Regions from separate parts of the Parageobacillus sp. NEAU-HV-2 genome, predicted to be linked through region 1. Evidence: predicted binding sites of a transcription regulator. Region 1 holds the regulator's gene; each other region holds the start of a gene.
The links. The regulator LexA, encoded in region 1, represses DNA repair genes until DNA is damaged. The targets are predictions, from matches to a motif close to CGAACATATGTTCG.
Positions count from the first base shown of each region.

Region 2: a site for LexA is predicted at 2,565-2,578, ahead of AC1WMD_RS04320 (carbohydrate kinase). Genes of this name have one in related genera too.
Region 3: a site for LexA is predicted at 1,786-1,799, ahead of addB (helicase-exonuclease AddAB subunit AddB). Genes of this name have one in related genera too.
Region 4: a site for LexA is predicted at 2,318-2,331, ahead of uvrB (excinuclease ABC subunit UvrB). Genes of this name have one in related genera too.

Region 1 covers NZ_JBXUJJ010000009.1:28,157-32,016, forward strand. Annotated here, with positions in the region: gene AC1WMD_RS14285 (methionine gamma-lyase family protein) at 1-215, shown strand, start outside; gene AC1WMD_RS14290 (MerR family transcriptional regulator) at 291-692, shown strand; gene glnA (type I glutamate--ammonia ligase) at 735-2,069, shown strand; gene lexA (transcriptional repressor LexA) at 2,155-2,778, opposite strand; gene yneA (cell division suppressor protein YneA) at 2,930-3,235, shown strand; gene AC1WMD_RS14310 (YneB family resolvase-like protein) at 3,257-3,860, shown strand, end outside.
Region 2 covers NZ_JBXUJJ010000002.1:160,634-164,493, forward strand. Annotated here, with positions in the region: gene AC1WMD_RS04305 (dUTP diphosphatase) at 1-55, shown strand, start outside; gene AC1WMD_RS04310 (M42 family metallopeptidase) at 125-1,210, shown strand; gene AC1WMD_RS04315 (class I SAM-dependent methyltransferase) at 1,418-2,200, shown strand; gene AC1WMD_RS04320 (carbohydrate kinase) at 2,597-3,700, shown strand; gene AC1WMD_RS04325 (pseudouridine-5'-phosphate glycosidase) at 3,704-3,860, shown strand, end outside.
Region 3 covers NZ_JBXUJJ010000001.1:144,573-148,432, reverse strand. Annotated here, with positions in the region: gene addB (helicase-exonuclease AddAB subunit AddB) at 1-1,748, opposite strand, end outside; gene lepB (signal peptidase I) at 2,032-2,577, opposite strand; gene AC1WMD_RS00880 (TVP38/TMEM64 family protein) at 2,592-3,215, opposite strand; gene AC1WMD_RS00875 (competence protein ComK) at 3,388-3,860, opposite strand, start outside.
Region 4 covers NZ_JBXUJJ010000005.1:78,617-82,476, reverse strand. Annotated here, with positions in the region: gene uvrA (excinuclease ABC subunit UvrA) at 1-255, opposite strand, end outside; gene uvrB (excinuclease ABC subunit UvrB) at 266-2,245, opposite strand; gene AC1WMD_RS10000 (CsbA family protein) at 2,401-2,622, opposite strand; gene AC1WMD_RS09995 (PDZ domain-containing protein) at 2,639-3,814, opposite strand.

The sequences.
Region 1 (3,860 bases):
CCCCGTACCCGAGCTATATGCCCGGCTACGAGGATGATGTGATTATGGCGGCAGGAACCTTTGTCCAAGGAGCGAGCATTGAATTAACGGCGGACGGACCGATCCGCCCGCCGTATGTGGCTTACGTACAAGGAGGATTAACGTATTCCCATGTAAAAATCGCGATTTGTTCGGCGATTGACCAATTAATCGAAAAACAATTAATACGTTTGTAAGAAAATCTAACATTTTATTGACACATTTTCTGACGCGTTATAAAATAAAACTATCATAAGCGAGGAGGAATTGGCATGAATAGCAACATCCGTCGTTCCATGCCATTGTTTCCGATTGGGATTGTGATGCAATTGACCGAATTGTCCGCCCGCCAAATCCGTTATTATGAAGAGCATGGCCTTGTTTCTCCAGCACGGACTGAGGGAAACCGCCGCTTGTTTTCCCTCAATGATATCGATCGCCTTCTCGAAATCAAAGATTTGATTGATCAAGGAGTCAACTTGGCCGGCATTAAGCAAATTTTTGCGGCGCGGCAGGCCGATCGCAAAGAGCAGCCAGAAAAAGTGGAAAAAGTCGTGAAACAAAAGCTATCTGACGAGGAGCTGCGTGAAATTTTGCGAACGGAGTTGCTGCAGGCGGGGCGTTTCCAACGTGCATCACTTCGCCAAGGGGATCTCGCTCGCTTCTTTCATTAATGATCGTTCAATAAAACTTGGGAGCCGGGGAGGAGTTTCAAAATGGCAAAGTACACAAGAGAAGACATCATGCGCATCGTCAAAGAAGAAAACGTCAAGTATATCCGTCTGCAATTTACCGATATTCTTGGCACGATTAAAAACGTCGAAATTCCAATCAGCCAGCTAGAGAAAGCATTAGACAACAAAATGATGTTTGACGGTTCGTCGATTGAAGGATTTGTCCGCATCGAAGAATCCGATATGTATTTATACCCTGATTTAGATACGTTTGTTATTTTCCCATGGACAGCGGAAAAAGGAAAAGTAGCCCGCTTTATTTGCGACATTTATAATCCGGACGGCACGCCGTTTGAAGGTTGTCCGCGCTATAACTTGAAGCGGATTTTAAAAGAAATGGAAGCGCTCGGCTTTACTTCGTTCAACTTGGGCGCGGAACCGGAGTTTTTCCTATTTAAATTAGATGAAAAAGGACACCCTACATTGGAATTAAATGACCAAGGTGGCTATTTCGACTTGGCGCCGACAGACTTAGGGGAAAACTGCCGTCGCGATATCGTGCTTGAGCTTGAGGAAATGGGATTTGAAATTGAAGCTTCCCATCATGAAGTGGCGCCTGGCCAGCATGAAATTGATTTTAAATACGCAGATGCGGTGAAAGCGTGCGACGACATCCAAACATTTAAGCTCGTCGTCAAAACGATCGCCCGCAAGCATGGCCTTCACGCCACATTTATGCCAAAACCGATCTTCGGCATTAACGGGTCTGGAATGCATTGCAATTTATCATTGTTTAGAAATAATGAAAATGCGTTTTTTGATCCAAATGCAGATTTGCAATTAAGCGAAACGGCGTTGCAATTTATTGCCGGCGTGCTGAAACACGCACCAAACTTTACGGCGGTAACGAATCCGACTGTCAACTCCTACAAACGTCTCGTTCCCGGCTATGAAGCGCCATGTTATGTAGCCTGGTCCGCCCGCAACCGCAGCCCGCTCATCCGCATCCCAGCTTCCCGCGGCATGAGCACGCGCATTGAGGTGCGCAGCGTCGACCCATCAGCCAATCCGTATTTGGCGATGGCTGTATTATTAGCGGCGGGATTAGATGGAATCAAAAACAAGCTGACTCCACCGGCTCCGGTTGACCGCAACATTTATGTCATGACGAAAGAAGAGCGCTTAGAGGAAGGAATTGTCGACTTGCCAGCGACATTGGCGGAAGCGCTCGAAAACTTAAAGGCGGATGAAGTCATTGTACAAGCGCTCGGAAAACATTTATTCGAACATTTCGTCGAAGCGAAAGAAATTGAATGGGATATGTTCCGCACCACGGTCCATCAGTGGGAACGCGATCAATATATGGAACTCTATTAAAAACAAAAAGGCTGTCTCATGCGAACGAGACAGCCTTTTTATCATGCGATCAAGAAGAGCTCCCGATCTTGCTTCATTTTCTATTTTAATGGATAATGCGATAGACGCCGATCACTTTGCCGAGAATGGTGCAATTGCGGACGATAATCGGCTCTAAATTCGAATTTTCCGGCTGCAGGCGAATATGGTCTTTTTCTTTAAAAAAGCGCTTGACAGTGGCCTCATTGTCCTCGGTCATCGCCACGACGATATCCCCATTATCAGCGGAAGACTGCTGACGCACAATCACGTAATCGCCATCCAAAATCCCTGCCTCAATCATGCTGTCGCCCATCACTTCCAGCATAAAAACTTGATCTTCTTCGGAAACGAGCCGTTTTGGCAGCGGAAAATAATCTTCGATGTTTTCAATCGCGGTAATTGGCTGTCCGGCCGTCACTTTCCCGATCATCGGCACGGAGACGACATCTTCTTTTTCCTGCGACGCGGTAAAATCGGCATCCAAAATTTCAATCGCACGCGGTTTGGTTGGGTCGCGGCGAATGTATCCTTTGCTTTCGAGCCGCGCTAGATGCCCATGCACGGTAGAGCTTGAAGCAAGTCCGACCGCTTCGCCAATTTCCCGGACTGAAGGAGGATATCCTTTTGTTTTTACCTCTTTTTTAATGAAATCTAAAATTTGCTGCTGCCGCTTTGATAGTTTTGTCATCCTATACACCTCTTACCATACCATTTGTCTACATTATAGCATGCAGTCGCAAAAAAAACAAACATAAGTTCGAAATTTGTATTGACACAAACAAATGTTCTTTATTATAATGAGGACAAAACCGAACAAACATTCTTAAGAGGTGGGGAATATGAAACGAATGATGGTGCATTATCTCATCTTTTCTTCGTTGCTGTTTATGGTGATCGGGGCGTTGTTTTACGCAAACAAACCGGTGAAAAAAGATCAATATATGGAAATCACCGTTGTTTCCGGAGATACGCTTTGGAAGCTAGCGAAAGAATATGAAGATCAGCATCGGCTTTCCACGGAGGAATTCATCAACTGGGTCGTCGACGTTAACCACCTATCCGGCCAGCGAATTGTTGCCGGTGAAAAAATTGTCATTCCTGTGTTAAAATCAAAGGAAGATAGACAGCTGGCTGTCAACCAATAACATGAAAGAGGATGGTATCGCATGAAAGCGATTATATATTGCCGTGTCAGCACCGAAAAAGAAGAGCAGGAAACGTCGCTCGAACGGCAGAAGGAAGAGCTTGAGCAGCTTGCGAAGAAGCACGGCTTTGAAGTAGTGAAAGTGATTATGGAGCAGGCGAGCGGTTATGAAGTGGACAGAGACGGCGTGTTTGAGCTGCTTTCGGCATTAAAAGAACAAGAGATTGACGCGCTTTTAGTTCAAGATGAAACTAGGCTGGGGCGTGGCCATGCGCGAATTGCCCTGCTTCATTGCATCCAAAAAGAAGGAGCAAAAATATATACCATCGCCCATAACGGTGAAATGCAGCTGTCGGAAGCGGATGAAATGGTGCTGAGCATTATTAGCATTGTCGAAGAATATCAACGGAAAATACATAATTTAAAAATTAAGCGCGGGATGAAGCGGGCGGTGGAGCAAGGCTACCGTCCCGAACGAAATTTAAAACATATGGGGGAAAACGCCGGCCGGGAACGAATAGAGCTCCCGGTCGAAGAAATCGTCCGCTTACGCCATAACGGTTTAACGTTTGCGGAAATTGCTGCGACATTGCGCGGGTTTGGCTACGATGTTTCGAAAGCGACCG
Region 2 (3,860 bases), on a different contig from region 1:
AGCCTATAAGCAAAAAAATCAAGTCAATCATGAACGGCAAAATCAGAATTATTAACAAATTTTGTACATTATTGGCGGTTTTGGGTATAATAAAGGATGGATAAAAACGGAAAGGAGTTTCATAATGGCGAAATTTGATGAAACGTTGACGATGCTGAAGGATTTAACCGATGCGAGAGGCGTCCCTGGAAATGAACGGGAAGCGCGCGAAGTAATGAGAAAGTACATAACTCCTTACGCCGATGAAGTAACGACAGACGGTCTTGGCAGCTTGATTGCGAAAAAGAAAGGAACAGACGAAGGCCCTAAAATTATGATTGCCGGCCATTTGGATGAAGTCGGCTTTATGGTGACGCAAATCGATGACAAAGGATTTATCCGCTTCCAAACGCTAGGCGGCTGGTGGAGCCAAGTCATGCTAGCGCAGCGTGTCACCATTTTAACGCGTAAAGGAGAAATTACCGGCGTCATCGGTTCGAAACCGCCGCACATTTTGCCGCCGGAAGCGCGCAAAAAGCCAGTCGAAATCAAAGATATGTTCATTGACATTGGCGCGACAAGCCGGGAAGAAGCAATGGAATGGGGCGTGCGCCCGGGTGACTCGATCGTTCCGTATTTTGAATTTACCGTGTTGAATAACGAAAAAATGCTGCTTGCGAAAGCATGGGACAACCGCATCGGCTGCGCGATTGCGATCGAGGTGTTAAAGCAATTAAAAGATGTCGATCACCCGAACGTTGTCTATGGTGTCGGCACGGTTCAAGAAGAAGTCGGTTTGCGCGGAGCGAGAACGGCAGCGCATTTCATCCAGCCGGATATCGCGTTTGCTGTTGATGTCGGCGTTGCCGGCGATACGCCGGGAGTTTCCGAAAAAGAAGCGATGGGCAAGCTTGGCGCTGGGCCGCATATCGTCTTATACGACGCAACAATGGTGTCGCATCGCGGTTTGCGCGAATTTGTCATCGATGTTGCCGAAGAACTCAACATTCCGTATCATTTTGATGCAATGCCAGGTGGCGGCACCGACGCCGGCGCGATTCATTTAACGGCAAGCGGCGTGCCGTCGCTGACGATCGCGATTCCAACGCGCTACATCCATTCGCATGCTGCCATCCTTCACCGCGATGACTATGAAAATACGGTGAAGCTGCTTGTCGAAGTCATCAAGCGCTTAGACGCGGAAAAAGTAAAACAAATTACATTCGATTAATCAGCAAAGAGAAGCCGGCAACAAAGATGTCGGCTTTTCTTTTTTCACCAGACATATGACAATCTGATATAGCGCGTTAGAAAAGAAAAACTTGCAAAATTTTTATTTAACATAAGTAGAAAGAGGTGTGCAATGGAAAGGCTGACAATGTCGGATTGTCGGAGCAGAGAGTGAAGTATTAGCATAATAAAGTTAGGAGGAGAAAACTTGGTTTCTTCAAATGTATGGAATGCTGATGTATATGACGAAAAATTATCATTTGTGTCTGAGTTAGGGAAAAGTTTGGTAGAGATGTTAGGCCCGAAACAAGGAGAAAAAATTCTCGATTTAGGCTGCGGGACAGGGGAGCTTACCAATGAAATTGCAAAGCTAGGAGCTGGAGTTGTCGGGATAGATGCGTCTTCACATATGATTGAAAAAGCTCGTAAAAAATATCCGTATATTTCCTTTCTTGTTGATAGGGGTGAAACGTTTCGAACCCAAGAACACTATGACGCTATTTTCTCTAATGCGGCATTGCATTGGATGAAGCAGGCTGAAAGTGTTGTACAATCGATGGCTCTTGCCTTGCGCGAGGGCGGCCGGTTGGTCGCTGAATTTGGCGGAAAAGGAAACGTGGACGCTATTGTAAAAGCAATAGAAGAAGTTTTGTTAACAAACTATGGCATTGATGCAAAAGAAAAAAATCCGTGGTATTTTCCGAGCATTGGGGAATATAGCAGTTTGCTCGAAAAGTATGGTTTTCGTGTCATGTATGCTAGTCATTTTGATCGCCCTACTCCTTTGCCTGATGGAGATCAAGGATTAGATCACTGGCTCGACGGCTTTGCTGGTGCCTTTTTTGCTGGGTTGGAATCGTCTGAAAAAGACCTGGTTTATCAGCAAATAAAACAACGATTAAAAGCATACTTATGGAAAGATGGCGTATGGATTGCCGATTATAAACGGATTCGAATGATAGCGGTGAAGGAGAAAACGGTTCTGTTTTGAGGCGCAAAAGTCAATTTTACATAAAAAATAGCGTGCAAACTGACAACAGTTTTGACACGCTTTTTTTATATGAAATGTCACTTCAAAATTTCTAATATGTCCTAGCTTTTTTTCTTTTTTCTTATTTTTACAGCAGCTATAACACAAACAAATGCCCCCATAAAACTACAGACAATAGCAGCAATAACGCCATTATCCATCCAGTATCCCCTTCAGTTCAAATATCTGGATAAAACACTAATATGTCTTATTAATAAATTACACAAAGTCAAAGAAAACCCTTTTTACATTACACTTCCCACTATATCAGCGGAAAGCTGTAAAACGGTTTCGGTTGACAATTTTTATACAAATGTTTAATATATAAACAAATGTTTGTTTACTGTGCTGAGGTGCATGCACGTGAATGAGAAAGAAAAACTCATATTAGAATTAATCCGCAAAAACCCATTTATTACACAAAACGAGCTGGCAAAGCAGCTGAAGCTTTCGCGATCGGCAGTGGCGGGCTACATTTCCTCATTAACGAAACAAGGAAAAATTATCGGCCGAGCGTATGTGCTGCCGGAACCGTCAAGAATCGTGTGCATTGGCGGGGTGAACGTTGACCGGAAAGCCCAATGCCTATCGGCGCTTCAGCTAGGCACTTCTAATCCTGTCACGGTAACGCAAACATGTGGCGGAGTAGCGCGCAATATTGCGGAAAACCTTGGGCGGCTTGGCCATTCCGTTTCTCTTTTCACCGTCATAGGAGACGATCAAGAAGGGCAATGGCTTCTTGAGACAACCAGCGCTTACGTTGATATGAGCCAGACGGCAAAGCTGGACAAGGCGAACACGGGTACATACACGGCTGTATTGGATGAAAAAGGCGAAATGGTGATCGCGCTAGCGGATATGGCGATTTATGACCACGTTACTTCGGATTTTATCCAAAAGCGCTGGAGCCATATTTCTTCTGCCTCCATGGTGCTTTTGGATACGAATTTTCCCAGCGAGGTGCTGAAGGTGGTCATTGAACGCTGCCGCCAAGAAAACATTCCCCTCTGCGTTGCACCGGTATCCGCCATCAAGGTCAAAAAACTGCCTTTTGATTTGAATGGCGTCACATGGCTGATTGCCAATCAGGATGAAGCGCTGGCGCTGGCGGGAGTGGAAGATGGGAATGTAGAAGCGGCGTGCGAAAAAATATTAGAGCGCGGCGTTGATCATGTCATTATCACGCAAGGGGAAAAGGGAATTATATTCAAAAACAAAAAAGGGGAGCATGGAGCGCTTCCTGCTCCGAAAATAGAAGTCATCGACGTAACGGGTGCGGGCGATGCGTTTATTTCCGGCTTTTTATACGGCATCCATAACGGGAAACCGCTTGTCACGGCATGCCAGCTGGGAATGTGCTGCTCCATCATTACACTGCAAACGAAAGAAACCGTTTGTTCCAACTTGAATGAACAGCTATTAAAGCAAACATACGCGCAATATTTTTCTCGGGAGGTTTAATTGATGAACCTAAAAGACGTACTTGTTTTCTCGGAAGAAGTCGCAAAAGCAATGAAAGAAAATAAACCGGTCGTGGCTTTGGAATCGACGATCATTTCCCACGGTATGCCGTATCCGCAAAATGTAGAGACGGCAAAGGAAGTGGAGCAGCTCATCCGCG
Region 3 (3,860 bases), on a different contig from region 1:
ACAAGCGCAAATTCAAGACGGTCGAGCCCCGTTTCAATAATTTTTGCAAACTCCGTAACAGGCAATGTTTCATTTCCGAGCATTTCCGCATACTGGTTGAGCAAGTCGATGACCGCATTCCATACTTGTTCATGATGTCTGGCCTCAACAAGCTTTCCCTGCTCTTGTGCTTCATTGCTCATGTTCTCTAGCTTTTTAGGAATTTGCAATTCTTCTAAAAATAGATAAATCGCTTCGCAAAGACCCCGTCCGTCTTTTGCTCGACGCATGCGGCGCTCGAGCCGAAGAAGTGGAGTAGTCACCATTTCGCGCCATTGATTCAGCATTTCTTCATATTGCTTCTCTTCGTCCGTCTGCGGAATCGCCAACCCTTCCAACGCCTGATAGCGGCGGTATGTCCAACGTTCGCCGTTCGTCCATTTATCTCCTTTCACGCCGTACGCGAGCACGTAATTTTCCAGCTTGTCCATCGCTTCGCGTAGCGCGGCTACATCTTCGCCGACCGGAAACAGCAAATCGGTCTTAATCGCGCGAAACACGGCTTCATAACGCCATCGCGACGTCATAATTTCCATGCTCGCCCGCAACAATTCAATGAGCGGATGATGGTGCATAGGTTCTTTTTCATCCATGAAATATGGAATATGAAAATCGGAAAAAATCGTTTTGATGAAATCGCGATACGCTTCCGTATTGCGGACGATGACGGCGATATCACGATAGCGGTAACCTTTGTCGCGGACAAGATGAACGATTTCACGAGCGATCGCCTCGATTTCTGCCCGGCGGTTTGCCGCTTCATACACGCAAATCGCATCGCTCTTTTCCAAATAGACAGCGGCAGGACGATCATGATAATGCGCTTCAAGATGGGCGAGCGCTGCTTCTTGGTGGCGTCTATTTCCGCCCAGCACTACTGGATCTTCGATCGCAATCCCATTTAACAGCGCGATTTCGCGAATGTCATGGTATGTTTTTGCCGTTAAATAAAACAGATGCAATTCGTTTGGCAGCCTTTCATCATAAGGCGCATCCACCGTCAATGAAACGGTGACGCGCCGGCAATGAATCAGCAGCTGCTCAAGCACCATATACTCCTGCGGGGTAAATTGATGAAACCCGTCGATATAAATTTCGGCGTTGCGTAAATAACGCGATTGCGGAATTTTTTCCGCAAGCAGCCGCAAATAATCTTCCGAATCGATATAGTGATTGGCTAAACTTTTTTCCAGTTCCTCATAAATCATCGATATATCGTTTAACTTATCCGCCAGCACTTTTTCAGCGGGCTTTTTGAGATGTTCCTCCAACTCTTGCGCGTGTTGGCGGAGCTGCTGCGGTGTAAGGCAATACCGTTTACACTCTGTAATCATGTCGTAAAGCTGCTGAATAAAACCGGTTTTATCCACCGCGCGCCCAAATAATTGCAGTTGCTGCTTGCGATGTTCCACAATTTTGCGGATCATCATCTGCATGCCGACATCGTTAATATGATATCGATTCATTCCACCCGTTTCCTGCAAAACCCTCCACGCCAGGCGCGTAAAACTAAATACTTGCGCACGGATCATTCCGTCAAGCCCAGGTGTATGTATTAACGCGTATTCGGATTGAAACGTCATTTGTTCCGGGACAAGATAAATAATCGGATTCCCTTTCGGCTCTTCTTGTAATTTGCGGCGAATTTCATTTAAGCACGTTGCCGTTTTTCCGCTTCCTGATCTTCCCAGCAGAAATCGAAGCGACATGGATATCACCTTCATTTTCCATTATTTCCTTCATTTTAGCACATATGTTCGTATTTTGGAAGAAAAAAGTGCGCTTCCTTTCCACTTCCTACATAACCAGTGTAAAAAGAAAGCACTGCTATCGCAACACATTTTATTTTCCATTCAGCGAAAGAAAAAAGGCATCCCACGCGCAATTTGCATCGCTGAATACCTTTGAAAATGATATTGCAAACGGCACACACGACGAGACAACCTGCCAAACAATCAGCCTATTCATTGGCGATTTTTATGTTTTCCATTTTTAAAATTGGACTGCGAACTGCCGCACAGGCCAGTAGCGCAAATCTACTTTCCCTACTACCTGACTGATTTTCACGAACCCAAAATGGCGGCTGTCCCAGCTGCTTAGCCGGTTGTCACCAAGGACAAAAATACATCCTTCCGGCACCCTTTTTTCTCCTGTCAGTTCCTCTAACGTAAAATCTCCTGTCAGCTTTCCACCAATCAATTTTTGCTTATACGGCTGTAAATACGGCTCATTCATTTTTCTTCCGTTAATGTAGAGGACATCGTTTTTATATTCGATTTGATCGCCGGGAAGTCCGATGACGCGTTTGACGTAATCTTCTTTTTTATTGGCATGAAAAACAATGACATCAAACCGATGAATATGTCCGATTTGATAACTCAGCTTATTGACAATGAGCAAATTTCCTTCCTGTAATGTTGGCATCATCGATTTTCCTTCCACCATATAATTGGTGAAGCAAAAAAACCGAATGAAAATCACCGTAAGCACCCCGACAAAAAGAGCTAGATTGCGCCACCGTCTTTCGTTTTTCTTCATTTTCCCATCACCTGTCATTCTGCGCCTCCCTCATTGTGCTGTTTCTCGGCAAGCGAAAATCTCGCTTCCACCCTTTTTCCGGCATACCATAACAATATAACGACAACTGCAATCGCGACTGTGCGCAGCGGCTGCTTCACAAGCGCCACAATGTCATATCCGATAAAACTAATTGTAAAAATCATAACCATTTTTCCCAATAACACCGCTAAAATAAACTGCTGCCGGCTGATCCGTGACAATCCCGCGACAATGTTTACCAACGCTGATGGAGTAAAGGGGAAGCAATATAACAAAAACACAGGACCAAAGCCATGTCTTTCAATCCAATGCATAAACTGTCTAACTTTCCGATGGCGGCTGACAAAATGAAAAAAACGTTTCTGTCCGATTTTCCTCGTCAGCCAAAAAACGAGAATCGAGCCAAGGCAGGCGCCGATCCAAGAAATAAGAAATCCTTTCCATAAACCAAATGCGGCGGCATTGGCCATCACAAATACAAACATAGGCAAGATGGGAAAAAATGATTCCAATAATGTTGCCACAATCCCTGGAAGCACTCCGAACGAGCGGTACTGTTCTAACATCGATAGTACGTTTTCGAGAGTAAACCATTGCTTTAATGTTTCGACGTCCATGTATACTCCCCATTCAAATGCATTTTTATATATTTATTTTACACACTTCTATGGGGAATTTGAACTAATCTTTACAGTATTATTAATATTTAATAGGTGGCACTGCTTTTTTCTGCTTCGTTTGCGAAAAAATCCCATTGAAATAGCGTTTCGCCTTGGTTTCGACAGTGACTTACTGCTGCAACCAATCTTTAGAACGATTCATCCGAAACACATATTGCAATTTGCGCTCTCTTGCCTCCATTCGCTCCGACAGCTTCGTTCGAAGCTGGGCGGTTCGGTACAGTTGATTGACAAACGAATGATAGGAAACATCGAGTAAAACACTTTTTTCATTTGTGAAATAAACGATCGTCTGATCATTTTTGGTAGGCTCATATTTATATACGTGAATGTGCGACAGCCAAACACAGCGGGAATCACTTGGGGAAATCGTTGGGAAAACATAAATTTCGTTGAGTGGCTCAATGGCGATTGGAGCTTTATGGGTAACGCCGATGACGGCTCTCGTTCCCTCTTTCCGACCGCGAAAACTAGCTCCATAATAATCGCAGCTTCGTTTAATAATATCGATCGGTCTCGTTTTCACGATATACTCTCCGTCTTCCTCGATCACTTTCGCATAGGAATCGCCGTGGAAGTGGT
Region 4 (3,860 bases), on a different contig from region 1:
AATCGCCGGCGACAGCCCTTCAATCGCATCGACATCCGGCTTGTCCATTTGCCCTAAAAACTGCCGGGCATACGCCGACAGTGATTCGACATAGCGCCGCTGGCCTTCCGCGTAAATCGTATCGAAGGCAAGCGACGATTTCCCCGAACCGGAAAGCCCCGTTAACACAACGAGCTTATCACGGGGAATTTCGACATCAATATTTTTTAAATTATGTGCTCTTGCTCCTTTGACGATGATTTTATCGGTTGCCATAGACTGATAATCATCCTTCCGCTTTTAACTCGAAAATAATGTCGCGCAGTTGGGCAGCCCGTTCGAAATCCAACACTTTGGCTGCTTCTTTCATTTCTTTTTCCAAATCGGCAATCAGCTTTTCCCGTTCTTTCTTTGTCATCTTGCTGTAAGACGGTTTCGTGTCGTATGTTTCTTTTTCTTCCGCAGCGTACGTCGCGCGGATGACATCGCGAATTTCTTTCTTTACCGTCTGCGGCACGATGCCGTGCTCACGGTTATACGCCTCTTGAATCGCACGGCGCCGTTTTGTTTCATTAATCGCAATTTCCATCGATTTCGTAATCGTATCGGCGTACATAATGACATGGCCATTCGCATTTCTTGCCGCGCGGCCAATCGTTTGGATCAGCGAACGTTCGGAACGCAAAAAGCCTTCTTTATCCGCATCCAAAATGGCGACAAGCGATACTTCCGGAATATCTAGCCCTTCGCGCAGCAAGTTAATCCCAACGAGCACATCATATTTGCCGAGCCGCAAATCGCGAATGATTTCAATGCGCTCGAGCGTTTTAATTTCCGAATGCAAATACGCCACTTTAATGCCGACTTCTTTCAAGTAATCCGTTAAATCTTCAGCCATTTTTTTCGTCAGCGTCGTCACGAGCGTGCGTTCATTGCGCTTGATACGCTCCTGAATTTCCCCAATTAAATCGTCAATTTGCCCTTCAATCGGGCGGACGTCAATCGTCGGATCCAACAGCCCGGTCGGACGAATAATTTGCTCGACAACTTCCGGGCAATGTTCGAGCTCATACGGACCAGGAGTGGCGGAAACATAAATAATTTGATTGATTTTTTGTTCAAACTCCTCAAACGTTAACGGGCGGTTATCGAGCGCAGACGGCAGACGGAAGCCGTGATCGACAAGCACTTGCTTGCGCGCCCGGTCCCCGTTATACATGCCGCGGATTTGCGGCAAGGTCACATGCGACTCATCAATGATAATCAAAAAATCGTCAGGAAAGTAATCGAGCAACGTATACGGCGTCGAACCTGGCGGACGGAGCGCCAAATGGCGGGAGTAGTTTTCAATTCCTGAACAAAAGCCCATTTCCCGCATCATTTCTAAATCATAGCGCGTCCGCTGCTCGAGCCGCTGCGCTTCGAGCAGTTTCCCTTGTTCTCTTAATTCGCGCAGCCGCTCTTCTAACTCTTTTTCAATATTTTCAATGGCAATGCGCATTTTTTCTTCCCGCGTGACGAAGTGGGATGCCGGAAAAATCGCGACATGCTCTCTCTCGGCGAGCACTTCGCCTGTTAGGGCATCCACCTCGCGAATGCGGTCAATTTCATCGCCAAAAAACTCGACACGGATGCAATGCTCGTCCCGTGAAGCTGGGAAAATCTCGACAACATCGCCGCGAACGCGGAACGTTCCGCGCTGAAAGTCAATGTCGTTTCGCTCATATTGGATGTCGACTAGGCGGCGCAGCAAAGCGTTTCGCTCGATTTCCATGCCGACGCGCAGCGATACGACAAGCTCGCGGTATTCTTCCGGCGACCCTAAGCCGTAAATGCATGACACGCTGGCGACAATAATGACGTCGCGCCGCTCAAACAGCGCCGATGTGGCCGAGTGCCGCAATTTATCAATTTCATCATTAATTTTAGCATCCTTTTCAATATACGTATCCGTCTGCGGCACATACGCTTCCGGTTGATAATAGTCATAATAGCTGACAAAATATTCCACAGCGTTGTTTGGGAAAAACTCCTTTAGCTCGCTGTACAGCTGCCCTGCCAGTGTTTTATTATGGGCAATCACAAGCGTCGGCTTGTTTACCTCTTTAATCACGTTCGAAATCGTAAACGTCTTTCCTGTCCCCGTTGCACCTAATAGTGTTTGATGTTTGACGCCGTTGCGAATTCCCTCAACTAATTTGGCAATCGCCTGCGGCTGATCTCCTTGCGGCTTATACGCCGACACTAACTCAAAACGGTCTTCCACCGACTTGACCTCCTGTTTCTTTCATCTTAATTTTTATTGTAACACATTGCTAAAAAAGATGCATAAAAAATGCGAACTTATATTCGTTCCAAAAAAACAAACCGTTTCCAACAGAAAATGGCGAACAGCACTTACGCCATTCGCCATCTCCTCTCTTATTTCTTTAACCGCTTAACCATTTTCTCTGCGTATAAAAAGCCAACTGTCGTCGAAACAATATCGGCTAAAATTTCATGCAGCTCATCCGTATATCCTTTAAAATAGGAGGCAACGAGCAATGCGACGGTCAATAATGTTCCAACATAATGGTTGTACGTCACACGGGTGAATAATAGGACGAGCAAACATGGTACGATTAACGCCACAATAAACCACATATGAAAAACCCCTTATTTAGACGGCTTCCGATGCCCAATTTTCTCGTTCTTTCACAAACAGCAAGCCAAGCTCATGATGTTCATCCTCATATAGCGCTCCTTGGACGAAGCGAACTTCTCCCTCTTCATCGACTACTTCTAATTTACAAAATGCTCGGTTTCGTTGCAACGCTTCGTAAAACTCGGTTTCTGTTTTTACCGGTATTCCGTTTACTTTCACAATCACCTCACCGATTTGCAGCGCCATTTTTTCGGCCTTCGAGTGCGGAAGAATCCCTAAAATGACAAGCCCTTGTTCCCGTTTCGCAAAATAAGGAGGCTGCGAGCGGTCTTGGTGGTGCTGGAAAAACGCCAGCCATTCCCTGCCAAAGAAGGCGAGCGCAACGGCTACAACCGCCAGCGGCACATACCAGTAGCTAACGACGGCCAATGCACTAACAACGACGGCCAAAAGCAGCACTCTCTGCCCGGTTAGGCGCACCGACACATGCGGCAGCATCCCTTGCATGCGTTGGGAAAATCCGAGCAAAAACGGAACAAGCATCAATGAATAAGCATCATCTCCTGCCGGAAACAACGGCCACCAGGAAAGCGGAGACGGAAGCTCTCCCGTCACCGGCAGCAGCACCGGAACAAACCAAAGCCGCTGGGACCAATGTTCGCCAACCGTCAACCCGCGCTTGCTTTTCGACAGCTGCGGCGAAGTTTCCGCCGCGCCGTCGCGTAAAATAAGCCATGCCTCTACCAGCAGCAATAACGCAAGCAAAATCACAAGCGCCGCCATATTTGTCCGGCCTAGCTCCGGAAAAAACCGCTGTAAAGTGGAATGATGGCTAAACAGGCTGATGATGAAGAAGGAAATCCCGATCGTATACGCTGGGGAAAGCAGCCGCATTTGCATCGTCAAGCCAATGATGATCGTCACAAGCGTAATGAGCAAAATCGTGTCACGCGGAACCGCCATGCCGGCCATCACTGTTACCAGCGACAACACCGCTCCGGCGACAAGGCCGTTTCGCCAAAAAAATTTGCTTTCTTGAAACATGTCATAGACGCGAATATGAAAATGGCTTCTTTCCCGCTTTACTCGACGCCATCCGACAACAAGCGCCAGCGCGATCCCGTAGTAAAACAACGGCTGCATCAATAGACGCCCAATGCCGCGGAGCGCCTCCCATGCCCATACCGACATACCGCCATCACCTCGCTATGTTCGCGATTCTTTTATCTACTATTCT